DNA from 3 places in the Cytobacillus sp. FSL W7-1323 genome. Region 1 is predicted to be linked to each of the others. Evidence: riboswitches for the same ligand, from Rfam matches in the RefSeq annotation. Region 1 holds a riboswitch; each other region holds the start of a gene.
The links. Region 1 has a riboswitch for S-adenosylmethionine ahead of metK (methionine adenosyltransferase). Riboswitches for the same ligand answer to the same signal wherever they lie in the genome.
Positions count from the first base shown of each region.

Region 2: it holds a riboswitch for S-adenosylmethionine, as region 1 does, so the genes downstream of both, MKX67_RS07370 (PLP-dependent aspartate aminotransferase family protein) here and metK (methionine adenosyltransferase) in region 1, are expected to answer to the same signal.
Region 3: it holds a riboswitch for S-adenosylmethionine, as region 1 does, so the genes downstream of both, MKX67_RS19365 (O-acetylhomoserine aminocarboxypropyltransferase/cysteine synthase family protein) here and metK (methionine adenosyltransferase) in region 1, are expected to answer to the same signal.

Region 1 covers NZ_CP151998.1:3,565,614-3,576,266, forward strand. The annotation lists gene asnB (asparagine synthase (glutamine-hydrolyzing)) at 1-1,042, opposite strand, end outside; gene metK (methionine adenosyltransferase) at 1,505-2,704, opposite strand; SAM riboswitch class I at 3,005-3,130, opposite strand; gene pckA (phosphoenolpyruvate carboxykinase (ATP)) at 3,518-5,101, shown strand; gene MKX67_RS17910 (DUF2584 domain-containing protein) at 5,484-5,726, opposite strand; gene MKX67_RS17915 (prolyl oligopeptidase family serine peptidase) at 5,796-6,560, opposite strand; gene MKX67_RS17920 (ABC transporter substrate-binding protein) at 6,680-7,678, shown strand; gene MKX67_RS17925 (ABC transporter ATP-binding protein) at 7,748-8,539, shown strand; gene MKX67_RS17930 (ABC transporter permease) at 8,505-9,311, shown strand; gene ytkD (RNA deprotection pyrophosphohydrolase) at 9,336-9,809, opposite strand; gene MKX67_RS17940 (hydrolase) at 9,923-10,285, opposite strand; gene MKX67_RS17945 (DUF6154 family protein) at 10,375-10,611, shown strand.
Region 2 covers NZ_CP151998.1:1,406,975-1,417,627, forward strand. The annotation lists gene trmL (tRNA (uridine(34)/cytosine(34)/5-carboxymethylaminomethyluridine(34)-2'-O)-methyltransferase TrmL) at 1-160, shown strand, start outside; gene nfsA (oxygen-insensitive NADPH nitroreductase) at 243-992, shown strand; gene MKX67_RS07345 (PrkA family serine protein kinase) at 1,452-3,347, shown strand; gene MKX67_RS07350 (hypothetical protein) at 3,412-3,576, shown strand; gene yhbH (sporulation protein YhbH) at 3,885-5,057, shown strand; gene MKX67_RS07360 (MBL fold metallo-hydrolase) at 5,325-6,275, shown strand; gene MKX67_RS07365 (CoA pyrophosphatase) at 6,309-6,935, shown strand; SAM riboswitch class I at 7,002-7,102, shown strand; SAM riboswitch class I at 7,284-7,394, shown strand; gene MKX67_RS07370 (PLP-dependent aspartate aminotransferase family protein) at 7,471-9,270, shown strand; gene MKX67_RS07375 (aliphatic sulfonate ABC transporter substrate-binding protein) at 9,295-10,287, shown strand; gene MKX67_RS07380 (ABC transporter permease) at 10,309-10,653, shown strand, end outside.
Region 3 covers NZ_CP151998.1:3,813,549-3,824,201, forward strand. The annotation lists gene MKX67_RS19360 (methionine ABC transporter ATP-binding protein) at 1-943, opposite strand, end outside; SAM riboswitch class I at 1,057-1,161, opposite strand; gene MKX67_RS19365 (O-acetylhomoserine aminocarboxypropyltransferase/cysteine synthase family protein) at 1,249-2,565, opposite strand; SAM riboswitch class I at 2,646-2,751, opposite strand; gene MKX67_RS19370 (hypothetical protein) at 2,840-3,175, opposite strand; gene MKX67_RS19375 (thioredoxin family protein) at 3,447-3,770, opposite strand; gene MKX67_RS19380 (toprim domain-containing protein) at 3,775-4,131, opposite strand; gene gcvH (glycine cleavage system protein GcvH) at 4,283-4,666, opposite strand; gene MKX67_RS19390 (arsenate reductase family protein) at 4,753-5,109, opposite strand; gene MKX67_RS19395 (acyl-CoA dehydrogenase family protein) at 5,326-7,110, opposite strand; gene MKX67_RS19400 (acetyl-CoA C-acetyltransferase) at 7,321-8,496, opposite strand; gene MKX67_RS19405 (3-hydroxyacyl-CoA dehydrogenase NAD-binding domain-containing protein) at 8,554-10,653, opposite strand, start outside.

The DNA.
Region 1 (10,653 bases):
CGACAAAGTAAAGTGGAACGCAAGCAGGGTCCGCTAATGGATCATCCGTGTGCCACATAATTTTTGGAACTTCTTGCATATATTCTTCTGGAGAGATGATATAGCTTATATTTTCAACACCTAGTTTTTCAGCTGTTTCTTTAGCCACATCCACTTCACTAAAACCATCTCTTTCAAAACCTACTGAAAACGTTTTAATATTAGGGTGAAACTGTTTTGCTATTGATGCAATAATAGAAGAATCAATCCCGCCGGATAAAAACGAACCTACGGGTACATCACTGCGCATATGCATTTTAACTGAGTCAGTTAAAACATCTTGAATCTCTTTAATAAACTGAGATTCTTCTTTTTGTACAGGTTGGAAATGTGCTTTCCAATAACGCTGGATATGCATAGATCCACCGATTTTCTTCTTGAAATAATGACCTGGCTCAAGTTTCTTTATACCCACCGACATTGTCATCGGTTCAGGTACAAATTGATAAGTCATATAATACTGCAAAGCATCATAATTAATGACATCGTTTTTTAATGCCAACAGGATACTTTTCTTTTCAGAGGCAAAATAAGTGGTTTCACCATCTTCAAAATAATAGAATGGTTTGATTCCAAAAGGATCTCTCGCTCCAAAAACTTCTTGCTTTTCTTTATCCCAAATAACGAAGGAAAACATACCTCTCAGCTTTTCTGCCGCCTTCTCCTTGTAATAACTGTACAAAGCAATAATCACTTCAGTATCCGAATTAGTTTCAAAAGTTAGTCCTTTATTGATTAATTCCTCACGTAGTTCAACATAGTTATAAACTTCTCCATTAAAAATAATCCAGTATTTACCATTGTCATAAGTCAGTGGTTGATGACCACTTTCAATGTCTATAATACTTAATCGACGGAAGCCAAATTGGATATGGTCTGCACGATAATATCCTGAATCATCTGGTCCACGATGAGTAATAATGTTATTCATATTCTCAAATTGCTTATCTGCTTCTTGTACTTTTTGTGCTTGATCATGTATACAACCAATAAAACCACACATTATGTACGTCACCTACTTTTTATTTCATCTAGTTTGTATTTTTTCCCATACCTTGTATAGACGATAAGTTATTTTAAAAAGTTTCACCTTTCGAAAAAAAAATGGAATGATTTATGCTAGGCAGTATGTTCATGTTTACTTCTTCATATACTTAAGGATGTTTATTCTTTACCCTCAATTTAAGACGAAAAGATGACAATTATTTTAATTTTATATGAAATCGTTTCCTTAAGGGTTTTTGTCCATTATTAGGGGGCTTAAAATATTATATTTATTTGCTACTGTAATATCTAAAAAAACGACTTTTACTCTTCTATCTTTGGCTATTCCACTTCTTGAAGTACGAGCTAATCGCTTTGGCTCAATTGTACGTTTATTAAAATTTAACGATAGCCCCTTTTCCACATAAAAAAACTGTAGAAAACTCATTAAAGGAGTTTTCTACAGCCATAATTTTCTAATTTATTTTAAAGCTTCCTTACGCAATTCTTCCGCTTTATCTGTGCGCTCCCAAGGTAAATCAATATCTGTACGACCAAAATGTCCATAAGCGGCTGTTTGCTTGTAAATCGGACGGCGTAAATCAAGCATTTTGATAATGCCAGCAGGACGGAGGTCAAAATTGTTTCTAACAACTTTAACTAAAACATCCTCAGATACTACTCCAGTTCCAAATGTATCAATACTGATGGATACCGGCTGAGCAACACCAATTGCATATGCTAATTGTACTTCCGCTTTGTCAGCTAGTCCAGCAGCAACGATATTCTTTGCTACATAGCGAGCTGCGTAAGCAGCTGAACGGTCAACTTTCGTTGCATCCTTACCAGAGAATGCACCACCACCGTGACGTGCATAACCGCCGTATGTGTCAACGATAATTTTTCTACCAGTTAAGCCAGCATCACCTTGAGGTCCACCAATAACGAAGCGACCTGTTGGGTTGATGAAGTATTTTGTGTTTTCATCAATTAATTCAGTAGGAACAACTGGGTTAATTACATGCTCTTTTAAATTGCGTTGAATTTGCTCTAAACTAATTTCTGGATGGTGCTGCGTAGAGATAACAATTGTATCAATACGTACAGGTTTGTTGTTTTCATCATATTCTACTGTTACTTGTGTTTTACCATCTGGGCGAAGGTAAGGTAAGATTTCCTCTTTTCTTACTTCAGCTAAACGGCGAGAAAGTTTATGAGCTAATGAAATAGGTAATGGCATAAGCTCTTTTGTTTCATTACATGCAAAGCCAAACATTAAACCTTGATCTCCAGCACCAATGGCTTCAATTTCTGCATCAGTCATCTGTCCTTCACGCGCTTCTAATGCTTGGTCTACACCCATAGCAATATCAGCTGACTGTTCATCAATAGAAGTTAATACAGCACATGTTTCAGAGTCAAAGCCATATTTTGCACGTGTATAACCAATTTCCTTAATGGTTTCACGAACGATTTTTGGAATATCTACATATGTGGATGTAGTGATTTCTCCTGCAACCAATACAAGACCTGTAGTAACAGACGTTTCCGCAGCAACCCTCGCATTTGGGTCCTGTGATAAAATAGCATCTAATATTGCATCAGATATTTGGTCACTGATCTTATCCGGATGACCTTCAGTTACTGATTCAGAAGTAAACAATCTACGTTTTGTTGACATCTGACTTCCTCCTTATTTATCGAATCAATAAGACTTTATTATAGTCTTTATTTTTGATACGGAACTCATTCCCTTATTTGAATCTTCATTATTTATGGGCCAATGTTTATCTCATACCCTTAATAACCTATGCGCTAACTTGGAATATTGAGAATAAAATGGTTGGTCTTTTTCCCATACATAAATAGTACATTCCAAAAGCCGCTCCTCGTATTCGCCAACATCATGTTAAAAAGCATGAAAAAAAACCTCTTCTCTGATTTAGTGAAAAGGTTGAAGCAAAATGATTCGCGCCTTTCACTCTTATCGTTCAAGGATAGTGAGTAATAAATCCTTGCATCAGGTTAGCACCTTTGCTCATGAAAATGTAGTTGGCAGGTTGCTGGGTTTCATAGGGCCTGTCCCTCCACCAGCTCGGGATAAGAGAGTATCCGTTCAAGGATTCATCATAACTTACACATGGAATATAGTCAAATGTTTTTCATTAACAATTCAATGTAAAAATTGTCATATCCGACTCTATAAACTTTAGTTTTGATAACGGATAATTTTAGTTAAGATCATACCGTTCTTTTTCCTTAATATATATAAAAATTACATTAAATTTGCTGATTATCCTTTTTAAATTTGCAAAAGCTATTTATAATGAATACTGCCTGTATTTGTGACAATTTCATTAATTATATAAAAATGATTTATATAGTATAGACTGAATGAATAAATGTGTTATACTATTTTTGAAGAAATAATCACAAATAGCGACTGAGATGCATATCTCTTAAATAATATTATATAAAGGAAGGTATTCATCAGATGAATTCTGTATCGATAACTGAGTTAAATGATTTACTAAAAGGCGAAAACATCCAAGTTCAATTATCTGTGCCGCAACTAGTTGAAAAAGTATTAAACAGAAACGAAGGTGTTCTTACATCTACTGGTGCAATTCGCGCGACAACAGGTAAGTATACAGGTCGTTCACCTAAAGACAAATATACTGTTGAAGAAGCAAGCTCTAAAGATAAAATTGACTGGGGAAGTGTGAACCAACCAATTTCTGAAGCAGTCTTCAATAACTTATACAACAAGGTGATTGCTTTCTTAAAAGAGAAAGAAGAAGTTTTCGTATTCAAAGGATTTGCTGGTGCGGATAAAAAACACCGTATGCCAATCCAAGTAATTAATGAATATGCTTGGCATAACCTTTTTGCACACCAATTGTTTATTCGTCCTACAGAAGAAGATTTATTAGATCACGAATCTGAATTTACAGTTATTTCAGCACCTAATTTCAAAGCAGACCCAGCAGTTGACGGTACAGCTTCAGAAACTTTTATCATCGTTTCATTCGAACGCCGTATTGTACTTATTGGTGGTACTGAGTATGCTGGTGAGATGAAAAAATCTATTTTCTCTGTTATGAACTACATGCTTCCTGAAAATGGAATTCTCCCTATGCACTGTTCAGCCAATGTTGGCCGCGAAGGTGATGTTGCTTTATTCTTTGGCCTTTCCGGAACTGGTAAAACAACATTATCAGCTGATCCCAACCGTCGTTTAATCGGTGATGATGAGCATGGCTGGTCTCCAAATGGAGTATTCAACATTGAAGGTGGCTGCTATGCGAAGTGTATCGACCTTACACGTGAAAAAGAACCACAAATTTTCGATGCCATCCGTTTTGGCGCTGTACTTGAGAATGTTGTATTAGACAAAGAAACACGCGTAGCAGATTATGCGGACAATACGCTAACGGAAAACACGCGTGCGGCTTACCAATTACAAGCAATTGACAATATTGTTGACCCGAGTATTGCAGGTCACCCGAATACTATTATCTTCTTAACAGCTGATGCTTCTGGTGTATTACCTCCAATCTCTAAATTGAATAAAGAACAAGCAATGTATCACTTCCTAAGTGGATACACTTCTAAGCTGGCTGGTACTGAGCGTGGTATTACTTCACCACAAGCGACTTTCTCCACTTGTTTTGGATCACCATTCTTACCATTACCAGCTCAACAGTATGCAGAAATGCTTGGTAAAAAAATTGACGAGCATAACGCGAAAGTATTCCTAGTAAACACTGGTTGGACTGGTGGAGAATATGGTGTAGGAAGCCGTATGAAGCTTGCTTATACACGAGCAATGGTTGAAGCTGCTCTAGAAGGCGAACTAAATTCTGTTGAGACAGTAACTGACCAAGTATTCGGTTTAGAAATTCCTCAACATGTAACTGGTGTTCCAGATGAAGTACTATTGCCTAACAAAACTTGGCCAGACCAAGATGCATATAATGTAAAAGCAAAAGAACTTGCTAATGAATTCCGTGAAAACTTCAAGAAATTCGGTAATATCTCTAGTGAAATCGCTGAAAAAGGCGGTCCTATCGCTTAATTAAAAAAACCTTCGAGCATCCGACTCGAAGGTTTTTTGTTTCAATAATTTCACTTCACTCATCACTCACTGTTTATTTTTGAGGGTCAAAATACCGGTTCAACCGGCTTCGATTTCTAATAAGTGCGATTAACTTAAGTCAATCGATTAGCTAATCTCACCAAGTTGCAATCGACGGCTTGTTTCATATAGCCACCACTCACTATCTTTCCTATGTATCCAATATTCGCCCTTTATGAGTCTACAAATTAGCTGCTAACTTAAGAAACGATGATCTTTTGTTGATGGACACCGATTAATAAATACTTATATTCATGCAAAGTTTCAATAGACATTTGTATACAAAATAAGCCCAACACTGCAAAAGCAGTCGGGCCAATTTTTAATTTGTAGTTTTTAGCGAAATCAGTTGATAAAAGATTTTCGTACAATCATTTTCCATTTCTAACTTTTGGATGCTTCCCATTCCACTGATTTCACCGTCTCTTGTTTTCTTTACTTCAAGTGGAATATTTAGTGGGTAGAGGCGGTATCCTTCTTTTGTTAATGTAAAAAGGTTTTCATTTAGCCTCTCTTCTCTTCCTTTCGTAACGATCATTGTATTTAATTCTAAAGGCATACCCATAATTGTTTTGCTCCTTGTTCATCGAGTTTTATATTACTATTGTATCTTACAATCTCTATACAATAAAGCTTATTGTTCTTTCATCCACCGCCCAAGATCACGGACAATTTGTCTATTAATAGCTGGCGGAAAATAATGCGTATATTCTTTGAAATACCATGTATCTACAGGTTTACCTAACTCTTTTAATCGCTTCTCTAAGCGGAAGGCATGCTCGACAGAAACATTATGATCTAAGACACCATGAATAATTAATACATTTGCTTGCAGTTGATTAAGTTCATATAATGGTGTGCGATATTCATATCTTTCTGGGTATTTATGAGGCGTTCCACCGATGACTCGTTTCATCATTTTACGCAAGTCCACTCTTTCTTCATATGTGAGGAACATATCGCTAACACCACCCCACGTAACAACTGAAGCCGCTTTAGGCATATGTAAGGCTGTTAATAACGCCATTACACCTCCTCTAGAAAACCCAAAGACATGTACCCTTTTAACCCGAGGGTGTTCTGCTAAAAGTTGAAAAGCTGAAAAAGCGTCATAACGATCATCACCTGCAAAATCTTCATTTCCCTCCCCTCCTTGATTGCCCTGATAAAAAGGCGCAAATACAATGAAACCTTGGAGGGCAAACTGTACAATCCGACTAGGGCGCACTTTACCGACGTTCTTAATCCCACCTCTTAAATATAGAAAACCTTCTGATACGTTTTTATTTTCTGGTTCAGCTAATAGACCTTTGATTTTTAGATCATTAGATAAGTATGTAATGATTGATAATTTCACTTGAGGATGCGGAGATGGAAACCGCCATTTATCGATTATCAATGCTTTTCCCTCCTTTACATATAGTAAAAATTTCACATGGGCAATCACACAAATTTGTCACCCTCATAAGATAGTTTAGATGCAAAAATCTAAGAAACATTGAATGAGGAGGTTCTCAAATGAAAAAATGGCTTAAATGGAGCTTCATGCTTCTCTGTATTTCTGTTCTACTCATTCCTCTTGCAGCTTGTGGAAAAGAGGATGTGACAAAAATACGTATCGGTGAGGTCACAAGATCTCTTTTTTATGCTCCCCAATATGTTGCAATTGAAAAAGGTTTTTTTAAAGAGGAAGGTTTGGATGTTACGTTAACCACCACTGCCGGCGGCGATAAAACGATGACTGCGCTATTATCCGATAGTATTGATATTGCTCTTGTTGGCTCTGAAACATCCATTTATGTTCAGGCGCAAGGAGCAAATGATCCTGTCATAAATTTTGCCCAACTGACGCAAACAGATGGCACCTTCCTTGTTGCAAGGGAAGATATCCAAGATTTCACTTGGGATATGGTAAAGAAGAGTACCTTCCTCGGGCAAAGAAAAGGTGGCATGCCGCAAATGGCTGGTGAGTATACGTTAAAAAAACATGATATTGATCCACATGCTGACTTAGAGCTAATTCAAAATATTGATTTTGCCAATATCGCTCCTGCCTTTTCATCTGGTACTGGTGAGTTTGTACAATTATTCGAACCGACTGCGAGTGTGTTTGAAAAAGAAGGCATTGGACATATCGTCGCTTCCTTCGGTGAAGAATCTGGCCATCTTCCTTATACAGCATATATGACAAAGGATAGCTTCATCAATGAAAACGAAGAAACAGTAGAGAAATTTACACGTGCCATCTATAAAGCGCAACAATGGGTAGATGAACATTCAGCAGAAGAAACAGCTAAAATCATTACAAAATACTTTGATAATACAGATTTAGAAATTTTAACCATGTCAATTGATCGTTATAAAAGTCAAGGGTCCTTTGCGACCGATCCTATTTTAGAAAAAGAAGAATGGGAGAACTTGCAAAATATTATGGATGAAGCAGGTGAACTGCCTGCTCGAGTGGATTATGAAACTCTTGTCAACACATCCATTGCTGAGAAAGTGATTAAAGAATAGTACTATGTGGAGCGGATAGAATGATTCTGTTCGCTCAACCATCCAGAAAAAAAAAGAGGAGACTGCAAGATGACATTCTTAAAAGTGCAAGATATTCATCATACTTACTTTACGAAATCAAATGCAGTGACGGCTCTCTCTAATATCTCACTTCAAGTGAATGAAGGAGAATTCATTTCATTTTTAGGACCGAGCGGATGTGGCAAAACAACCTTGTTATCTATCATTGCTGGTCTTTTCCAACCAACGGAGGGCCGTGTAGAATTAGAAGGAAAACAAGTAGCTACATTGAAAAGTGAAATTGGATATATGTTGCAACAAGATTATCTATTCCCTTGGAAAACCATTGAGGAAAATATTCTTTTGGGTCTAAAGATCAATCATCACTTAGATGAAGAAAGAAAAGCTTATGCAAAAGATTTATTATTACAAATGGGCTTATCAGATGTCGAGTCATTGTATCCAAAACAATTATCAGGCGGCATGCGACAAAGGGTAGCACTTGTAAGGACGCTGGCAACCGAACCTAAACTTCTCATGTTAGATGAACCATTTTCCGCTCTCGATTATCAAACAAAATTGCATTTAGAAAATCTTGTATCTGACACATTAAAATCATTTGGAAAAACAGCTATTCTTGTGACACATGATATCGGCGAAGCAATTGCGATGAGCGATCGCATCTATTTATTCGCACCAAGCCCTGGTAAGATTCATAAAGTATTTGAAATACCTGAAGAATTAAGAGAATGCTCTCCATTCGATACAAGAAACCACCCAATGAATGCAGAAATTTTTCAAACGATTTGGAAGGAGATGGAGTCCCTTGGATCACAAGAGTCACACAAAAGCACTCCATAATGCGTATATCCGCTCCCTTAAGAAAGAAAAGTATTGGGTACGATTTTATCAACTCGTTATTTTTCTTATTTTCTTCTCAGGCTGGGAGATTGCCAGTAGAAACAAGTGGATTGATCCTCTCATTTTCAGTTCACCTTCAAAAGTATGGGAGCTCTTTTTAATTAAAGTTCAAGATGGTACGCTGTTTTTTGATTTAGGTTTTACTTTATCAGAAACCATACTCGGTTTTATTTTAGGGACATTATTGGGAACGATATTGGCGGCGATTCTATGGTGGTCACCGTTTCTCTCTAAGATTCTAGATCCTTATCTCGTCATTTTAAACAGTATGCCGAAAGTGGCTTTAGGACCGATTTTAATTGTCGCTCTTGGACCTAGCTTCACGTCGATTGTAGCAATGGGAACGATTATTTCCGTTATTATCACAACCATCGTCGTTTATACATCTTTTAGAGAGGTAGATCCAAATTATATAAAAGTGCTTCAAACCTTTGGTGGAACCCGCTTCCAAATATTTAAGGAAGCCATTCTTCCGTCATCCTTTCCTGTAATTATTTCCACACTTAAAGTCAATGTCGGCTTATCTTGGGTCGGGGTGATCGTCGGGGAGTTTCTCGTCGCCTCTAAAGGATTAGGTTATATGATTATTTACGGATTCCAAGTATTTAACTTTACTTTAGTTATGCTCTCTCTGCTTGTCATAGCTGTATTAGCTACCATTATGTATCAAGCAGTAGAATTTTTAGAGAAGAAATTAATAAAAAACAACTAAGGGCTTGCATGAGCGTGCAGCCCTTTATTTCAAGCGATTTTGTAGATAAGCTACACTTCTCTCTACTACACGATCTTTCATTATAAAACTATAATTGGGTTGATGAATCTCCCTCATGAGCTGATTAATCGCTACCCATTTTGGACCATCCGTTTCGAAATAATGGTCTACTTTTTGTAAATAATCAACCTCTGCAAACATGATAGCCTTTATAAAGGAACGATGTTTTTCCATTACTTGATATGTACCAATATGTTCAATAGAAGACAAGACTGCTCCGGTTTCTTCCTTTACTTCTCTCTTTGCAGCTGTATATATATCTTCTCCTTCCTCCGCCTTTCCACCTGGAAACTCCCACCCTCTTTCTTTATGGTTCGTTAATAACCAGTCATCGCCTTTTTTACATAACACCAACACATGACGCGGCTCCATTTCAAATCCTTCTTCATTAAATGAGAGTGCTACACGATTCCCGTTTTGATCGATAAAATATTCCATTTAATCTCCCACTTTACATATACTTATTGGTATATTTTACTTGGAAAGAAACGTAACGTACAGGAAAAGGTGAAAACACCGTCAATATTTATAACGGTGTTTAGAGCACAGTTTTATTGTTGTTCAGGGGGAAGAATCCCCATATTGACAATATGATTTTTAGCTTCTTCATCGCCTAATCGATAAATGGCGCTATATATTTGCGTCAAACCATCATCATACTTATCATTTTGCCTGTCGAAATGATACTGTAAATAAGGAACATGAGCCCGGAAAAAACCTTCCCATTCTGTTGAGTAATTTTGATCAAACAACTCTCTCAATTCGATAATTTCATCATCAGTTGCCTCTATTTTAAAATTCCATGATGAGGAAGTAGAACTTTGTGAGATTTCACCATCATTCACCGTAATATAATAAGTTTTCTTCTGATCCACACTTTCAGCCCCTTTCTTCTTATTATTTGTTTCCCTCATTATGAATGAATTTATACGAAAAATGAGCAAAACCATGAACTTAACATATACTAAACGTAAAATAAGATGAAAATGGGCAGGTGCAAATAATGAAAATTATTGATGAACTGTACGACTATTATCGTAATAAGCTTACAGGTGACGAAGAAGATATTGATATGCTTACGTTTGCTTTCTTAGAGGAAATGTCCCGAGAAGATATCCTTACATTAATTGAAGAACTGGATAACCAAGAACTATATAATTTAATGGGGCTTTATGTTATTGAATCCCTTAAAGGAAAATTTGCAGAAAGTGATTTTACAAAGCCTCAAAATTATCATTGAGTCTACATAGGCTTCTGATAAAAAAGTGGCATGTTACAGAAA
Region 2 (10,653 bases), 2.2 Mb from region 1:
AGAAACAACTGGCTTACCAAAGGAATTTATTCAAGCGAATCTTGATCGCGCTTTAAGAATACCTATGAATGAGCATATGCGCTCACTAAATTTATCAAACACAGCAGCTATTTTGATTTATGAAGCCCTGCGTCAGCAAGGATATCCACGAATGAGCTAGCGTGAATAAGAAGGTCTGCTCTTACATTTGGCAAGATCTTCTTTTTATATACTAATTTTTTTTACATAGGGGAGATGAGATGATGAATGAAATGATTCAATTGATGAAAGACCATCGTTCAGTACGCCATTTTGAGGATAAACGTTTAACGAAAGAGCAAATTAAGGAGATTGTGACAGCCGCTCAGTCTGCTTCTACTTCAAGTTTTGTACAAGCGTATTCTATTATAGGTGTTTCCGACCAACAGAAGAAGGAAAAGTTGGCCGAATTGGCAGGAAACCAAGGGTTTGTTGCAGACAGTGGGCATTTCTTTGTGTTTTGCGCAGATCTTCATCGTCATGAAGTCATTGCAGAACTAGAAGGGATAGATTTAACTGAGTCCATTGAAAGTACGGAAAAATTTATGGTGGCTTTAATCGATGCAGCTTTAGCAGCCGAAAACGCAAGCTTAGCAGCTGAATCCATGGGTCTTGGCATTTGTTATGTTGGTGGCTTACGGAATCAACTTCAAGAAGTAAGCGAAGTATTAAAAACACCTGATCATGTGATACCATTATTCGGACTAGCAGTTGGGTACCCAGCGAAAAGGAATGCGCAAAAGCCGCGTCTACCAATGAACCATATTTATCATGAAAATGAATATGAACAGGACAAGGACATATATATTCAAGAATTACAAGCATACAATGAGGTGATTTCTGCTTACTATAAAGAGCGAACAGCAGGTAAGCGTGATGATACTTGGACAAGTCAGATTGCTGGTATGTTTGAGCGTAAAAAGAGAATGTACATGAAGCAATTTGTTCAAGAAAAAGGTTTAGATAAACGATAAAAAAACTGCGGGAGTTAGACTCTCGCAGTTTTTTTTGTGTTAGCGCATATTATTTAATGTGCTTACCAGGCTTATCATCATAGCCCGCTGTGAAAATTGAAACTAAAAATGCCACCATCACACCTAAAATTAGGACTGTACCCATTATGTATGGCCTCCTTTTTCCTAAAAATAGAAACACAACATATAACTTTATTATATCCTAATAAATTTAAATAGTGAATGCAAATCATGGATATTATTGGACAGTTCTGCATAGGAATGTGTATTAGATATTAGCGTTATTCAAGACCCACTTTTTACAGATCTTGGGGGATGGATAATCTAATGTTGTTTTTATTTGTAAAAGCCCTTTAACCGACTAAATTTTTTGTCATTTGTTTTCGGTAAGCATGTTTGTTTTTCTTCAAGCATAGATTGTAATAATCGTCTCTGATAATGTGACAGGGGGAGGTCCATATGGATATTCTAAAAAAAGTGGAGTTGTATAGACGAGAAGAGGAAAAGTTGAAATGGGAAGGGACTTTTGGAGAGTACTTAGAAATCATAAAAGAAAAGCCATGGGTTGCCCAGTCCGCACATTCACGGGTTTATAATATGATCAAAGACGCTGGTGTTAATGATGTGAAAGGGCAGAAAACATATGAATTCTTTAGCAATCAATTATTTGGCCTAGAAGAGTCATTAGAACGACTTGTCGAAGAATATTTTCATCCGTCGGCGAAAAGATTAGATGTGAGAAAGCGGATATTATTATTAATGGGGCCCGTAAGCGGCGGGAAATCAACCCTTGTGACGATGTTAAAGAGAGGGTTAGAAGCCTATTCATTAACAGATAAAGGAGCGGTATATGCCATTAAAGGCTGTCCAATGCATGAGGACCCACTTCATCTTATCCCACATCATTTGCGCAAAGACTTTTTAGATGAATATGGAATTAGAATTGAAGGAAACTTATCACCACTCAATATGATGAGGCTTGAACAAGAATATAATGGAAAAATTGAAGATGTAATAGTCGAAAGAGTGATGTTTTCAGAAGATAAGCGGGTAGGGATTGGTACATTTAGCCCCTCTGACCCTAAATCTCAAGACATTGCTGATTTAACAGGAAGTATAGACTTCTCCACAATTGCCGAATATGGTTCCGAGTCTGATCCAAGAGCTTATCGATTTGATGGGGAACTGAATAAGGCCAATCGGGGTATGATGGAATTCCAAGAAATGCTTAAATGCGATGAAAAATTTCTATGGCATCTCCTATCATTAACGCAAGAAGGAAACTTCAAAGCAGGCCGGTTTGCCTTAATATCAGCGGATGAATTGATTGTTGCTCATACAAATGAAACGGAATATCGTTCGTTTATAAGTAATAAGAAAAATGAGGCACTGCATTCACGGATTATTGTGATGCCAATTCCATATAATTTGAAGGTAACCGAGGAAGAGAAAATTTATGAGAAAATGATTTTTGAAAGTGATGTGTCAGATGTTCATATTGCTCCCCATACATTAAAAGTTGCTGCTATGTTTACAATATTAACAAGAATGAAGGATCCGAAAAAAGGCGATATTGACTTAGTTAAGAAGATGCGTTTATACGATGGTGAAAGTGTAGAAGGTTTTAATCGTGCAGACGTAGAAGAAATGAAAAAAGAACATGCAGATGAGGGAATGAGTGGCATCGATCCCCGTTACGTAATCAATCGCATTTCCTCTACCATCATTCGTAAAGAGATGACGTCGATTAATGCCTTAGATGTATTAAGGTCATTAAAAGAGGGATTAGATCAACATCCATCCATTACTGCTGAACTGAAAGAACGATATTTGAACTTTATTTCACTTGCTCGAAAAGAATACGATGAAATTGCGAAGAAAGAAGTGCAAAAGGCATTTGTTTACTCTTATGAAGAATCAGCGAAAACATTAATGGAGAATTACCTTGATAATGTTGAGGCTTATTGCAATAAGGCTAAACTAAGAGACCCACTTACTGGAGAAGAAATCAATCCAGATGAAAAACTAATGCGCTCGATTGAGGAGCAAATCGGGATTTCAGAAAATGCTAAAAAAGCATTTCGTGAAGAAATTCTCATTCGTATTAGTGCTTATGCTAGAAAAGGTAAACGATTTGATTATAATTCGCATGATCGCCTGCGTGAAGCTATTCAAAAGAAATTATTTGCTGACTTAAAGGATGTCGTCAAAATTACAACTTCTTCAAAAACACCGGATGAACAACAATTGAAGAAGATTAATGAAGTAGTCGCACGTCTTATTGATGAACATGGCTATAATTCCACATCTGCAAATGATTTACTTCGTTATGTGGGTAGTCTATTAAATAGGTAAACCGTCCAGTCTATTGTTTAAAAAAGACAGAAATAGGGTATTTAATCAATAGAGGTGACGAATAATGTCAAAAGAAGAAAAAGTACCGGAAAATAGCTCAATGGCAAGCAATGAAGAAGAAATAGAAACTCTTGGAAAAGAAATGGAACAAATGAAATCGAAAGAAGAATTGAAAGAAATGCAAAAAACACCTGATCCTAAACAGGAAGTCGGTAAGCAAAAATCATAAAAGCTACAAACAATGAAAAAAGCAATGGACCCCATTGCTTTTTTCATTATATTCATATTTTGTATTAGTTGAACGATGGATGATAGATAGTAATCGCCCAACTTTAATAATTGTCTAAATAATATGTAAATAATTCTGTTTTAAAGCATAGGATAGAGTAATCAACATTTTTTGAACCTAGCTATAAGTAAATATTTTCAGGTTAGCAATGGACACTCGTCATATTGTATGTTTTTGGGTGAGATATGTGAATGAATTCCGTAAAATCCTTAAAGTTTTTTATAAACAAAAAAGGAGGGCAAATGAGAATGACCGAAAAAAATCAAAACCATCAGTTTGTCGTGTCACAGGAAGATTGGTCCCTCCATCGTAAAGGGCATGATGATCAACAACGCCATCAAGAAAAAGTACAGGATGCCATCAGAAACAATTTACCTGACCTGATTACAGAAGAAAACATTGTCATGTCCAATGGTCGTGATGTCGTTAAAATACCGATTCGTTCCTTAGATGAATATAAAATTCGCTACAATTATGATAAGAATAAGCATGTCGGTCAAGGTGATGGCGATAGTCAAGTTGGTGATGTAGTAGCGAGAGATGGGTCAGGTCAGAAAGGGCAAGGTAAAGGGCAAGGTGCAGGGGATCAAGCGGGTGAGGATTACTTTGAAGCAGAAGTCTCTTTAATGGAAATTGAGGAAGCGTTATTTAAACAATTGGAGCTACCGAACTTAAAGAAAAAGGAACAAGATCAAATTGTCGTTGAGAATATTGAATTTAATGATATTCGCAAAACTGGTCTTATGGGGAATATAGATAAAAAGAGAACAATGATGTCAGCTTTTAAGCGAAATGCGATGCACGGGAAATCAGCTTTTCACCCCATTTATCAAGAAGACTTAAAGTTCAAGACTTGGAATGAAGTCGTGAAGCCTGAATCGAAAGCAGTTGTGCTAGCAATGATGGATACAAGTGGTTCGATGGGTATCTGGGAGAAATATATGGCGAGAAGTTTCTTCTTTTGGATGACTCGGTTTTTACGAACGAAATATGAAACGGTAGAAATTGAATTTATTGCGCATCATACAGAAGCAAAGGTAGTATCAGAAGAAGATTTCTTTTCTAAAGGAGAAAGTGGCGGCACAATCTGTTCGTCTGCTTATCGTAAAGCATTGGAGTTAATTGATCAAAAGTATAACCCAGTCAGATATAATATATATCCATTCCATTTCTCAGATGGGGATAATTTAACTTCAGATAATGCAAGATGTGTAAAACTTGTTGAAGAGTTAATGAAAGTATCAAGTATGTTTGGCTACGGGGAAGTGAATCAATATAACCGCCATTCCACTTTAATGTCAGCATACAAAAATATAAAAAATGATTTGTTCCGTTATTATATTTTAAAGCAGAAGGCTGATGTATTCCATGCGATGAAAGGCTTTTTTAAAGAACAAGAACAGAAGGAAAAGTTGGCTTAATGAGAGCCTGTTTTGAAAGGTTCGCAACTAAGTTCTGAAGTGTAATAGCTTACTTACGAGCGTTTCGGAGGCAGGGTTTTGAAAAATGATGAGAACAAAGCAATCGAGCTTTTTAGTTATATCACAGCGATTGATGCTGTGTTTTTTTTTGCTCAACTGACTTAGCCCTATGTAGATTTGAGCACTTTTATCTGTAATTCTTTTAAGTAGCTCTCTACATCTACTTATGTCATAATTTTCATAAAGAGTAATATGGAGGGGTTTCCTTTGCACAAAATTCAAGATTTAGGTAATGATATTAAACTGATTGATTTAATGGATTTACAAACACCTGAGCGTACGGGGGCGTATATATTAGGTGCTGAAGAATTAACAGTGATTGAAACAAGTGCTAGTCCTTCGATTCCCCATCTTATAGAAGGAATGCAGGAATTGAACATTAACCTTGAAGACATCAAGCATATTATTGTCACTCATGTACATTTAGACCATGCTGGGGGAACTGGTTTGTTCTTAGAACAATGTCCAGAAGCAAAAGTATATGTTCATCCAAGAGGTAAACGGCATTTAGCTGACCCTAGTAAATTAATTGCTGGTGCTAGAATGGTATATGGCGATGATTTTGATCAACTATTTAATCCGATTGTGCCAATTGATGAGAAGAGATTAGTCGCGATGGAAGAGGGACAATCATTGGATATCGGTGGGCGTTTGTTAACTTTCTATGATACCCCTGGCCATGCAAAGCACCACTTTTCAATCCATGATTCGAAAAGTAATGGCTTCTTTACTGGCGATACAATTGGCGTATTTTATCCTAACATAGCAAGAAAAGGTTATCCATTAGTTCTGCCATCGACTTCTCCTAATCAATTTAATCCAGAGGCGATGTTATCTTCTGTTGAAAAAATCGAATCACTTCAACCACAACATATCTTTTTTGGGCATTATGGTGAGGGCCCTGAACCAAAGGATGTTTTTACTCAAATTCGTTATTGGTTACCTATATTTACTTCAGTTGCAGATGACGTTTTTCTCCAAGGAAATGACATAATAAAAATGCAAGAAGCCATACAATCGGAATTGTTGGAACAAGTAAAACATTATTTATTAACAGCGCACGATGTTGAACTTAGTGCAGAGGATAAGAAGCTAATAGGCTTAGATTTAAATGTCTGCACAATGGGGATGATTGATAGATTGCAGAAAGTGAAATAAAGATTTAAGTCGTGTGGTTTGGAGGTAATTAACATGGATTTGGAAGAAATAAGATCAGAGATACAGCATCGTCAATCAGATATATTGGGTAGCTCCAGATTGGTTAAATTCGCTGTTCTTCTTCCCCTAATAGAAAAAGATGGAGAAATACATATTTTGTTTGAAGTACGGTCTTTATCTATGAGAAGACAGCCAGGGGAAATTTGCTTTCCTGGGGGGAAAATGGATCAAGACGATGTGGATTTAATAGAGACGGCAAAAAGGGAGACCAGTGAAGAGTTAGGTATCCCAATTGGAGAAGTCTCTGTTTTTTCAGAACTTGATTATGTAGTGACACCTTATGATACAGTGATTTATCCGTTTGTAGGCACAATAGAGAGCATCAGTGATCTTAAGCTAAATCCAGAGGAAGTGGATCAAATTTTCACAGTACCACTTGCTTATTTTTTGAAAGAGGGACCATCTATTCATTATATTGAGATGAAGCCAGAGCCTAATAGTAGCTTTCCCTATCATCTCATTCCTAATGGGGAAAAATATAAATGGCAAACGCGGAGGATGCAAGAAATTTTTTATACTTATAAAGGTCATGTGATATGGGGGTTAACAGCTAAGATACTGTATCATTTTTTGACGCTTATCCAGGATGAAAATAAATAAATTTTCAAAATGTTATTGACGATTCCCTATAAAAGGGTATATGATGTTAAACAAATAAATATGAACTTCTTATCCAGAGAGGCGGAGGGACTGACCCAGAGAAGCCTCGGCAACCAGCAATCTTTTGTATGGTGCTAATTTCAGAGGATATTATCCAAAGATAAGGAGAAGGTGAGCTCGTTAATTCAAAGCCCTTCTGCCTCTTCTAGGTAGAAGGGCTTTTTATGTGATAGAGCTAATATTTTATTGGAATATAAAATATATTCAGATTTCATATTGACGACAAATCATTTTTTGGATATAATTCTATTTGTAATTAAAGTATTAACGCTTTAAAAAATAAAATATTTCTTATCGAGAGTGACGGAGGGATCAGGCCCTATGAAGTCCGGCAACCTTCAAGCAATTGCTTGAAAAGGTGCTAAATCCTGCAGGCAGTAAATGTCTGGAAGATAAGATGAGGCAACCCCCTCTTCTTATGAAGAGGGGGTTATTTATTTTAATCATCCGACTAAAAAGTAGAGGAGAGTATATAATGACGAATCAATTTAACACTTATGATGATGAGACGATTTTATTACATGGAGGTCAATCACCAGACCCGACAACGGGATCTCGTGCAGTTCCTATTTATCAAACAAGTTCATATGTTTTTCATAATACAGACCATGCGCAAAGCCTATTTTCATTAGATGAGACGGGAAATATCTATTCACGAATCGGTAATCCAACGGTAGATGTATTAGAAAAACGTATTGCTTTATTAGAAGATGGGGTAGCGGCAGTAGCGACTTCATCTGGAATGGCAGCTATAGCTCTTTCAATTATGAATATTGCCCAAGCGGGTGATGAGATTGTTGCAGCGTCGAACCTTTATGGTGGAACATATAATCTTTTTGCCATAACACTTCCGAAATATGGGATTAAAGTTCATTTTGTTGATGGATCTGACCCTGAGAATTACCGTAAAGCGATTACGCCAAAAACTAAGGCTTTATATGGAGAGATTATTGGGAACCCAAGTCTTCATGTCCTAGATGTAGAGGCAGTTGCAAATATTGCTCATGATAATGATATTCCCCTTATTATTGATAATACTTTCGCTTCACCTTATCTTTGCAAACCAATCCAATGGGGAGCAGATATTGTCATTCATTCGGCAACAAAATGGATTGGTGGTCATGGAACAACAATTGGCGGACTTGTAGTTGATGGCGGACGATTTAATTGGAATCATGATAAGTTTCCTGGTTTTACTCAGCCAGATCCAAGTTATAACGGTATTGTTTATGCGAATGAGTTTGGTACACTCGCTTTTAGTACAAAACTTCGTGTTCAGTTGCTGCGCGATTTTGGGTCATCTTTAAGCCCACATAGTGCATTTCTTTTACTCCAAGGATTGGAAACACTCCATTTACGTATAGAGAAACATACGGAAAATGCAGCGAAGATAGCCCATTTCTTAAACGCTCATCCAGCTGTCGATTGGGTCGCATATCCAGGTTTAGCAGAGCATCCAGCGCATGAACTCGCGAAGAAATATTTAAACACTGGCTTCGGTTCCATTGTGAACTTCGGTATTAAAGGTGGCCGAGATGCGGGTAAAAAAGTGATAGATACAATTGCATTGTGGTCTCATGTAGCCAATGTAGGTGATGCGAAGTCACTCATTATTCATCCGGCTTCAACCACACATCAACAGTTAAGTGCAGAAGATTTAATTAAAAGCGGTGTAAGTGAGGAACTCATACGTTTATCAGTTGGGATTGAATCGGTTAGAGATTTAACCAATGACTTAGATCAAGCCTTCTATGAAGCGACTGGTATTTCTTCGAAGGGAGAACAAAAAGGAGAAACAGCAGTAAATGATGAAGGTGTTATTCGATGGGCATTACAATCATCCTCATTAAAAGAAGATGTGGATGGCAAAGAACTGCAAAGAGCAAAAAGGATAGCTGTTGTTGGATTAAGTGGAAATCCTGCTAGACCAAGTTACCGTTTAGCAAGAAAAATGCAAAGATTAGGTTATCAAATCGTGCCAGTTAATCCAAGAGAAACAGAAGTATTAGGTGAACAGGCATATCCAAATTTAAAATCCATTCCTTTTACCATTGATATTGTGCAAGTATTTAGAAGCCCTGAAGCTGCGATAGAAGTGGCGAAAGAGGCAGTAGAAATCCAACCGAAAGTTTTCTGGCTACAAGAAGGTGTCATTTCACCAAAAGCAGTTGAAATAGCAAAAGAAGCCGGACTTGAAGTGGTACAAAATCGCTGCACATATAAAGAGGCACAGAGATTAAGAGGTTCTATTGTAACCTTTGCTTGTGAAATTTAAAACCGAGATTGAGGAGAGTCATCGATGAAAAAATGGTTCGTATTTTTAATTGTCGTTTTATCAATTGGATTCATTAGTGCTTGCGGAGATAGTGAGGCAAGCACTGATGATAGTAATGACGAAGGAAAACCAGAAAAAATTGTTTTAGACTATGCCTATTATTCTCCAACAAGTGTAGTTTTAAAGAAATTCGGCTGGGCAGAAGAAGCGTTTGCCGAAGATGATATTGATGTTGAGTTTGTCCTCAGTCAAGGAAGTAATAAGGCACTTGAGTTTCTTAATAGTAGCAGTGTTGATTTTGGCTCAACTGCAGGTGCAGCGGCATTAATTGCAAAAGCAAATGGTGCTCCAATTGAATCAGTCTATATATACTCAAAACCAGAATGGACGGCATTAGTTGCACCGAAAGAATCAGCTATCAAATCAGTTGAAGACTTGAAGGGAAAGAAAGTAGCAGCAACGATTGGAACAGATCCATATATCTTTTTACTGCGCTCATTAAATGAAGCCGGATTAACATCAGCGGATGTTGAAATCGTTAACTTGCAACATGCTGACGGTGGAACGGCATTAACAACAGGGCAAGTAGACGCTTGGGCTGGTTTAGATCCCCATATGGCTAAATTAGAACTTGAAGCAGACACAGAATTTATTTATCGAAATATCGATTTTAACACTTATGGCACATTAAATGTGAGAAGCGAATTTGCTGAGAAGTATCCTGAACAAGTGAAAAAAGTAATTGAGCTTTATGAAAAAGCTCGTACATGGGTATTAGAAAATCCTGAAGAAGCGGCAGAGATACTGGCAGAAGAAGCACAAATCACCCTAGAGGTAGCGAAAAAAGAATTAGAGAGAAATGACTTTAATGAACCAATACCTGGTGAAGTGCAAATAGAAGCATTAAATGCTGCTGGTGAGGTTTTAAAAGAAGAAGGCATTATTAAGAGTGATGACGTAGGTAAAGTGGTTGATGAATTAATAAACCCAGATTTCTCAACAGAGGTCATTCAATAGGGTTGGTAAAGGAGAATGAATATGAAGGAAGTCATAGCGATCCCCAAAGTAAATGAGGGTAAGGAGAAGCATAGAAAAATTAACCCTAGTATTCAAAGGGTATTACTTGGAAGTATCGTGCCAATCTTACTTATTCTTGCATGGGAGTACTTGAGTCGGATCGGTGTGTTCCCTCCTCATTTACTCCCGGCTCCATCAATCATTTTGCAATCACTTATGACAATGACGACAGATGGAAGTTTATGGACACATACGAGCATTACATTATATCGCCTTGTGCTTGGTTTCTTATTTGGCACTGCTGCAGCTTTAATTATCGGCGCCGCTGTTGGCTACTTTTCAACAGTTGAAAGTTTATTAGATCCC
Region 3 (10,653 bases), 250 kb from region 1:
CTATATGAATAAATAAGGTACCGTAAGAGCCACTTTGTGTTTGGGATATCTTTCCTTGTAATACATTCACTGTTACATTGTAGTGGCGAATTAAGTTTGTGATTAATGGTTGTTCCGCTGAACCACCTACAAATCCAAGTTGAACAATTTGGCCATTTGGATAAGCACTCAGTAAATGTGTAATCGTTTCCTTCGTTTCTTCCGGTTCGGTCACTTGTTGAACAAATCGCTTCGTAATAGGTTCTTTTGGCTTTTGGAACACATCTAGCACTTCGCCAATTTCAACAATTCTTCCACCTTCCATGACAGCCACACGGTGGCAAATCTTGCGAATGACATGCATTTCATGCGTAATTAACACAATAGTTAACCCTAAACGTTCATTAATATCAACAAGTAAGTCGAGAATACTATCAGTTGTTTGCGGATCTAGAGCACTTGTCGCCTCATCACATAACAGTACTTTAGGATTATTGGCAAGTGCTCTAGCAATACCTACTCGCTGTTTTTGTCCACCGCTTAATTGCGAGGGATAGGCATCCTCTCGACCATCTAGTCCAACCAATTTAATTAATTCATTAACTCTCTCTAGTCGCGCTTTCTTAGGTACACCAGCAATTTCTAATGGAAACGCAATGTTTTCTCGTACTGTTCGAGACCACAATAAATTAAAATGTTGGAAAATCATGCTTATTTCTTGTCTAGCCTTTCTTAAGCTAGCACCTTTTATGCGAGAAACTTCATTCCCAGCTACAGATACAACGCCTTCAGTCGGGATTTCAAGTCCATTTAACATACGAATCAATGTACTTTTACCCGCACCACTGTATCCGATTACACCGAATATTTCACCCTCGTTAATTTCGAGGTTAACATTGTCTACTGCATTTACTTTCCCGTTTTTCGTTGAGAAAATCTTTTTTACATCTTTTATTGAAATCATTTTATACTTCACCTCTTCAATCCAGAAAAACCAACACATTTATAGCATATCCATTGTTTATAAAAAAAGCCTTCCTGCTTATGAGCAGAAAGGCTTGTTATGAAAATTCCTTTCTCTCATCTTTCAAAGCTAATGCTTTGAGTGAATTGGCACCATTTCAATTAAATGACGGTTGCCGGGCTTCAAAGGGCACTTCCCTCCACCTCTCTAAATAAGAGCAAACTATGAATATATTGAATTTTTTTGTGTACCTGTGTAATAGTATCATGTCATTGAAGTAGGTGTCAAATCTGAAATAATAGTTGTTAGACCCTTATATTTAATGAAGCAATACCGGTTGCCGCTTCAATAGCAGATTCAAGATCATCGATCAAATCTTCTACATTTTCAATTCCAATTGATAATCGGATTAAGTCTTCAGGTACACCTGCTTGTTTTAACCCATCTTGATTAAGTTGTTGATGCGTTGTGCTTGCTGGATGTATAATAAGACTTTTTGCATCACCTACATTCGCTACATGTGCGAACAGCTCAACCGAATTAATAACCTTCGCACCTGCTTCACGCCCACCAGATATGCCAAAAACGACAACTGCCCCTGCACCTTTAGATAAATATTTGTCTGCTAATTCTTTATTAGGATGGTTGTCATCGCCCGGATAAAGTACCCAATTAACAGCAGAGTGATTATTTAAATATTGCACAATTTTTTTCGTATTAGCAATATGTTCTTTCATTCGAACCGTTAACGTTTCTAAACCTAACGTAAATTGGAAGGCGCTTTGTGCACTTAGTGCTGGACCTAAATCTCTTAGAAGCTGCACTCTCGCTTTAGTAATATATGCTACAGGGCCAAGTGCCTCACTATATACTAAATCGTTATAGCTTGTATCCGGCTGACTTAATCCTGGATACTTCTCTGAGTTCCAATCAAATTTACCACCGTCAACAATGATCCCCCCCATTGTCGTCCCATTCCCAAGTAACCATTTCGTAGCAGAATGAACAACAATATCTGCGCCATGCTCAATCGGCCGACATAGATAAGGAGTTGCAAATGTGTTATCAACCACTAACGGCACACCATGTTCATGGGCGATATTTGAAACTGTTTCAATATCTAGTACTTGTAAACTCGGGTTACCAATGGTTTCGGCAAATACAGCTCGTGTCTTCTCATTGATTGCTGCTCGTAGTTCCTCTTCATTATTAATATCGATAAGCCTAACGTTGATGCCGTACTTTGGTAAAGTGACTGTAAATAAATTATATGTACCTCCATATAAATTAGAGGCAGCTACAATTTCATCACCCGCTTGAACAATATTAAGAAGAGCTAAGTAAATGGCTGCTTGCCCGCTTGCTAATGCTAATGCGCCTGTTCCCCCTTCTAACAATGCAACTCTTTCCTCAAACACAGTAACCGTTGGATTATGAATACGAGAATAAATATATCCTGTTTCTTTTAAGCCAAATAAGTCTTGCGCATGCTCTGTATTCTGGAATTGATAAGCATTATTTTGATAGATTGGGACCGCTCTTGCCCCTGTTACTGGATCAGGTTTTAGCCCACCATGAACACCAATTGTTTCAAATCGAAGTTGCTTTTCTTTTTCTGCCATTTTACATCTCTCCTCTTTTTTAAATTGGAAAGAAAAGACGACCAAAAACCCTCTTCACAAAGAAGAGGGTTTATCATCTCTTCTTATCTACCAGAGCTTTTATGCTCTGCTGGAATTAGCACCGTGTATCAAACAACCGGTTGCCGGGTTTCATAGGGCCAGTCCCTCCACCACTCTCGATAAGAATATTTAATTTTCTAATTATTCTAAGGATAGAATAACAACCTTTTTTTGGGAAGTCAATCTTTTTTTAGGACATTTGATGTATTTATGATTATTTTTGATTTAATACGAAAATGGCATCTAATTTTAATAATTGTCTAAAAGTCGACTTAAGGATGATATGCTTTTCATCCACTTGTTTCTTTAGACTCGTACGCCCTTGAAGCAAAGAATGAAAGTGGTCAGCAGTAGTTTGAATGTTTATATGATAATTTTTCAATGGGCGAGTATGTTTAATTAGCAGCCTTTTACGGTCTAATGTCAAATACATTAGATTTTGTTCTAATTCTACTCGAATCCTTATAGGTTCCTTTAACATCATTAAAATATGATCATTTACTCTTAAAGATTGATTAAAATGATAAATGAGTTCCTCTATTGAAACCACCCCCAGCCCGCGTCTTATATTCTATAATTCTGTTCCAAGAAATGATTTCCTTCTCCTAACTATCGACTTTAACTGACAGAACATTTATTTCCAACAATGTTCACAACCTATTTCCCGAGAAATATGTCAAAAGCTAGACTTATCGACAGAAAAAAGAAATATCCCATCGATTCATCTGCCTAGAATGAGTGAGGGGTGTAATTAAACATTTACGCAACCCCCCTTGATTAAAAGCATAAGAAAACCACTTATTCCTAAACAATAAGTGGTTTTAAAATTGAGACTGTAATTCATATGATTGAATTTGTTCAAGTAAATAAGGTACTGAATGGAAAGCATAAAGCTTATCAACTAACTCTCCTTTTTTAAACACAAGTAAACACGGTACACTTTCAATTTCATACTTTTCTGCCACTGCTGGCAAAAAATTCAGGTCGGCTTTACCTATAGGAAGGTTCTGCAACAGTTGCTCAGTAATTGTTAGCATTTTCCCGGCAACTTGACATGTCCCACACATAGGAGTGAATAAATAAAATAAGCCGGATTGCTTCCTTGCGATCAAATCATTTAAGTCATTGTTTGACCAGTCAATCATGTTATCATCCTTTATCTAAATACTCGGTATATATATCTATATTTGCACTTATTAAGGCTGTAGCTAAATGATGCGCAGGTGCCGCCTCGACTTCACGATACATTTTATCAATATAGATATGCTCTGCCTCTGGTAATTCTCTCTTAAATTGTTTACGAAGTTTTTCTCCTGATGCGTCAGCATCGACTAATATATAGACTTCCTTCCCAATTAAATAATCAATTAATTCATCCAACTTCGAAGTGCCAATCGTTCCATTTGTACATAAGATCTCTACAGGTTCTCTGATTAGTCCTTTCACTTTTCGTTTGTCAGATTTACCTTCAACAATAATCACTTTATTGCCATGTTCTATATGCATGCTCATCACCTAATATATATCATTTATATATTTTATAATAGTAAGCCTTTTTACATTTGAAAACTTTTCAGCACTCATCTGGTATGTCTATATAGAAATTTAGAAAAAGGTCAAACCATTTAATGATTTGACCTTCTTTATTTAACTACAATTAATCTTCTTTTGTCATTTCTTCATATTGTTCAGCTGTCATTAGCTTGTCAATTTCACTTGCATCGGATGGCTCAACAACAATCATCCATGCTTTCTCGTAAGGAGATTCATTCACAAATTCTGGACTATCGCTAAGTTCTTCGTTAATCTCAACGATTTTACCACTAATTGGTGCATATAACTCAGAAACTGTTTTAACAGATTCTACGCTACCAAACGGTTCATCAGCAGTTACTTCATCTCCTACTTCTGGAAGCTCAACAAATACGATATCTCCAAGTTCTGATTGAGCAAAGTATGTAATACCAATACGAACTTTATCTCCTTCTGTTTTTACCCACTCGTGTTCTTCTGAATAACGTAATTCTTTAGGTGTGCTCATGTTTCATACCTCCATTAATTTAGGAAATTGTTTATTTTAATGACCGAATAAACGATCGTTTAAAACGTATAAAGCGCATCCACCATTTACAGCCAATTTTGTTCAAATTCTAGCTCTTTAAATCCGACTGTTACTTTCGTACCATCCGTTGTTAATGGACGTTTAATTAACATTCCATCCGATGCTAATAAATCTAACAGTTCCGACTCTGAGGCCGTTTTCACTCGGTCTTTTAATCCTAACTCACGATACTTTTGACCGCTTGTGTTGAAAAATTTTTTTAGCTCTAACCCACTCTTTTTGTAAAGATCTTCTAATTCCTTGCGGGATGGAGGATTTTCCACTATATGTATTGCATCATAGGCTATTTCATGTTCATCTAGCCATTTTTTCGCTTTTCGGCAAGTACCACATTTAGGATACCAATAGAAAGTAAGTGCCATGTTTTCACCACCTATTTTATCATACCTATATTCATGAATACTATCGTTTCATTAGCATAACATATTTCTTTTTATTTTCATAACGAAGAATTGTAATTATTATCATATTAAAAACAAAACAAAGAGGCCCAAATTTGTTCTTGAGCCTCAAGTCATAAACTTCGCAAATGGAGGAAGTAAATAGGTTACTTTCCTTCACTTTATTCAAGATAAATATTATACTACAAACCTTTCAGCTTCAATAATTTTCTCAGCCGCTTGACGTTTTTTCGCAATTACATTTGTTGGAGTATGTCTCGTAAACTTCTTAAGCGCTGAAAGCATCATTCGTAATGTATCGCCTTCTTCCACACCTACTAAAGTTTCTTTCGCAATCAACTCAATTTGATTAAATGCTTCTTGGCAGAAAATTTGTGTGTATAATAGCTTTTGCTCAGCTTTTGCTACTCCGTCTTTTACAATGGCTTTTTCAGTACGAAGAACAGTAGATTCCATAGAATAGGCGTAAGAAACCAGATCAGCAATATTCACAAGAACTTCTTGCTCTTTATCCAAAGCTTTTCCATATTTTTGTGCACATAAACCTGCTGCAAGTAATGCGATTTTCTTAGCGTTCTTTACAAGATATTTCTCTTGCTCTAATGCTTCAGAACCTGGCTCTTCTGGCATCATCATCATCAATTCCTCTTGAAGTGCCATTGCTTTTTCGAATAAAGGCAGTTCACCTTTCATTGCTTTTCTAACATACGTTCCTGGTACTAAAAGACGGTTGATTTCGTTTGTTCCTTCAAAGATTCGATTGATTCTAGAATCACGGTAAGCTCTTTCTACTTCATATTCTGCCATAAAGCCATAACCACCATGTAATTGAACTGCCTCATCAACTACATAATCTAGAACTTCGGTAGAGAAGAACTTATTAAGTGAGCATTCTATTGCATATTCAGCAATAGACTTCGCTACTTCTTTACCGTCTTTGACTTCTTCATCACTCAATTGACTCATTCTGTCATCAAATAGACCCACTGTACGGTAAACGGAGCTTTCAGCTGCATAAATTTTACTTGCCATTGTTCCGAATTTTTCCTTCGTTAAATTAAAAGAAGAAATAGGCGTACTGAATTGTTGACGTTGGTTAGCGTAAGTTACCCCTAATTTAAAGGCATGCTTAGAACCACCTACTGCACCTACACCAAGTTTGTAACGACCAATATTCAAAATGTTAAAGGCAATGACATGACCACGACCAATTTCACCTAGTACATTTTCAACTGGTACTTGTGCATCTTCTAAAATAAGTGTTCTTGTAGACGAGCTCTTAATACCCATTTTCTTTTCTTCAGCACCTGTTGATACACCCGGATATTCTCTTTCAACAATAAAAGCTGTGAATTGGTCACCGTTTATTTTGGCATAAACAACGAACACATCGGCAAACCCAGCATTCGTAATCCATTGTTTTTCCCCATTTAATAAATAATGTGTGCCTTCTGCGTTTAATTTAGCAGTTGTTTTTGCTCCTAATGCATCAGATCCTGAACTTGGTTCTGTTAGTGCATAGGCAGCTAATTTTTCGCCTGTCGCAAGCACCGGTAAGTATTTTTGCTTTTGCTCTTCATTCCCGAACAATACAATTGGAAGAGAACCAATACCTACATGGGCACCGTGTGAGATAGAGAAACCACCGACACGTGACATTTTTTCAGCGATAAGTGCTGAACTTACCTTATCTAAACCGAGTCCACCGTATTCCTCTGGCACATCTGTACCAAGTAAGCCCAAGTCACCAGCTTTTTTCAATAGTTTTACAGAGCGATCGAATTCATGCTGTTCTAAATAATCCACTTGAGGGACCACTTCATTTGTCACATAATCTTCTGTTGTTTTCGCAATCATGATTTGTTCTTCGCTAAAATCCTCTGGTGTGTACATATTTTCATAAGAAATATCTTCAATTAAAAAGCTTCCACCTTTAATAAATTTTTCAGTTTGATTTGACACGTTCATCATCCTCCATCTTCATTCTTTATGCTTTTTGCAGTTTTTGTTAACATTGTTTTTTCAAAGGTAGTTAAATAGAACTTTCACTTCGGTTCATTGCGGCACACACTCACTTTTTGCGGGGCTCAAATTTCTTTGATCTTTAACCGCAGGAGTCGAGTGTCTTCCGCTCTATAACACTATTGGTTTTAAAAACAAATATAGTCGTTTTTAAAGAAGTTCAAACACACCTGCGGCACCCATTCCGCCACCAATGCACATCGTTACAACACCAAATTGCTCATTTCTACGCTTCATTTCATGAATTAATGATAGAGTTAGCTTAGCCCCGGTACACCCAAGTGGATGCCCTAAAGCAATAGCTCCACCGTTAACATTCACTTTCTCTTCATCCAACCCTAATTCTCTAATAACTTGAATGGATTGAGAAGCAAAAGCTTCATTTAGTTCGAATAATCCGACATCTGATAGCTCTAACCCCGCTAGTTTTAAAGCTTTAGGAATTGCTACAATTGGCCCAATCCCCATAACCTCTGGCGGCACGCCTCCGACAGCAAAAGAACGAAACTTCACTAAAGGCTGCAGTCCTTGTGCATCTGCTTTCTCTCTGTCCATAATCATTACAGCTGCTGCACCATCACTTGTTTGTGATGAATTCCCCGCTGTGACTGAGCCTTTCACATTAAAAGCTGGTCTCAGTTTCCCTAAAGTTGCAACTGTTGAATCGCTCCGTACACCTTCATCTTGTAAAAACTGGAAGGTGCGTTCTTTCACTTTATTATCCGATCCAATTTGACGGAGTGTTACATCAACCGGAGTAATTTCATCAGCAAATTTACCTTCACTTATTGCTTTCGCTGCTTTTTGATGACTACGCACAGCGAATGCATCTTGTTCTTCTCTTGAAATGCCGTATTTCCCAGCAACTTGCTCTGCTGTATGCCCCATACTCATATAATATTCAGGAGCTGTCTCGGCTAAAGTTAAATTAGGACGGACAACATGACCCATCATAGGTACAAGACTCATGGATTCAGCTCCACCGGCGATCACTGTATCTGCGTGACCAAGCATGATTTTTTCGGCACCATAAGCGATTGATTGCAACCCTGATGAGCAATAGCGATTGACTGTGATTGCTGGTACCGAGTCTGGAAGCCCAGCTAATGCACCGATATTTCTGGCCATATTCAAACCTTGCTCTGCTTCTGGCATGGCACAACCAATAATTAAATCATCTATACTACCTTCATAATTTCCAGCTCGTTTCAACGTTTCTTTTACAACAAGTGCACCTAAATCATCTGGCCGTACAGTGGCAAGTGAGCCTTTTTTTGCTTTACCGACAGGTGTTCTAGCACCTGCAACAATTACAGCTTCTTTCATTGCTTTTTCCCTCTCCTTCTACTCTCGGTATCTTTTATTCTCTCTAGCAATCTATAATTAGTTACGGAGTGGTTTACCCTTTAAGAGCATGTGTTGCATTCGTTGTTGAGATTTTGGCTCTGCAATAAGTTTTAAAAATGCTTCTCTTTCAAGGTCTAACATATATTGCTCATCCACTTCTGTACCAAAAGGCACTTTGCCCCCAGCAATGACATATGCCAGTGCTTTGGCGATTTTCAAATCATGTTCTGAAATATAACCAGATAAATGCATAGAATTAGCACCTAAAAGTAATGCGGCATACCCTGTTTCACCAACTACTGGGAATTTCACTTTTGCTGGTGGAAGGTAACCTGCATTTGCCAATGCTAATACCGCTTGTTTAGCATCATAAATGAGGTGATCTCCATTCACACTAATTGCATCCGAAGCATTCAAAAAGTTATTTTCTCTCGCCTCTTCTCCTGATGTAGATACCTTTGCCATCGCAATTGTTTCAAAGACTTTATTGGCCACGTTCTGTAGATCAAACTGAACTCCTTTAGGCATGCTTGCTAAATGTTTCAAATATAGTGACTTGTTCCCTGCACCACCTGGAATTAATCCAACTCCTGCTTCCACCAAGCCCATATAAGTTTCACTTGATGCTTGAACATGTGCCGCACTTAAAGCTACTTCCGCTCCTCCGCCAAGTGTCATACCGAATGGGGCCACTACGACTGGTTTTGCACTATACTTGATTTTCGTCATCGCATTTTGGAATTGTTTGATAACCATATCTAATTCGAAGTAATTATCATCTTGAGCTTCCATTAACATCATTCCGATATTTGCACCGACACAGAAGTTCTTTCCTTGATTGGAGATAACAAGACCTTTATAATTTTTCTCTACTTCATCAATAGCGAAATTAATCATTTGAATAATGTCTAAACCAATCGCATTACTCTTTGAATGGAACTCTAAGATAGCGACGCCATCGCCTAAGTCGATTAAGCTTGCTCCAGTATTTTTCTTAATCACACCTTGTTTTTGTTTTAATTGCTTTAAGTTTATTACTTTTGCATTTAACTTAATCGGCTGATACTCACCATTTTCATACACATAAGTTGTCGCGTTCTCTTCCTTATAGAACTGTGTATGCCCATCAGCGATCATTTTCTCAACCCATTCTGGAATGTCTAATCCTTCCGCTTTCATTTTGTTAACTGATTGTTCCAAACCAATGGCATCCCATGTTTCAAATGGGCCCATATTCCAACCAAATCCCCATTTCATTGCATCATCAATGGATTGAATATCATCGGCAATTTCCCCTAGGAGTTGCGCAGAATAAACTAATGCTGGTGATAACACCTTCCATAATAATTCTCCAGCGCGATCATCTGCGTATACAAGCGCTTTCATTTTGTTTGCTGTCCCTTTTTGTTGTTTAGCTATTTCTACCGCTGCCGTTTTCAACTTTTTACGAGGACCGTATTCCAAGGTTTTAGGATTTAACTCTAAAATTTCTTTCCCCTGTTTTAAGAAAAAACCTTGTCCTGTCTTACTGCCTAACCAGCCTTTGTCTAACATCTTATTAATAAAATCTGGTACATCGAATACTTGTTTTTCTTCACCTTCTACTTGGTCATAAACATTTTTAGCTACATGGGCAAACGTATCTAAACCGACAACGTCCAATGTACGGAAAGTCGCACTTTTCGGTCTACCAATAAGTGGTCCCGTAATTGAATCTACTTCACCAACAGTAAATCCACCCTTTAACATTTCTTGTACTGTTACAAGGAGACCATATGTGCCGATTCTATTGGCAATAAAATTCGGCGTATCTTTTGCGATAACAACACCTTTTCCTAAAACATCCTCACCAAAAGTTTGCATAAAAGAAAGTACTTCAGGAGATGTTTCCTTAGTTGGAATCACTTCCAATAGTTTTAAGTAACGTGGTGGATTGAAGAAATGAGTGCCTAGGAAATGCTTCTTAAAGTCTTCAGAACGTCCTTCAGCCATTGCTTCGATGGAAATACCAGATGTATTAGAACTGACAATTGTTCCAGGACGACGATATTTGTCTACTTGGGCAAACACGTCTTTTTTCACACTGAGATTTTCTACCACCACCTCAATAATCCAATCCACTTCTTTCAAGCGCTC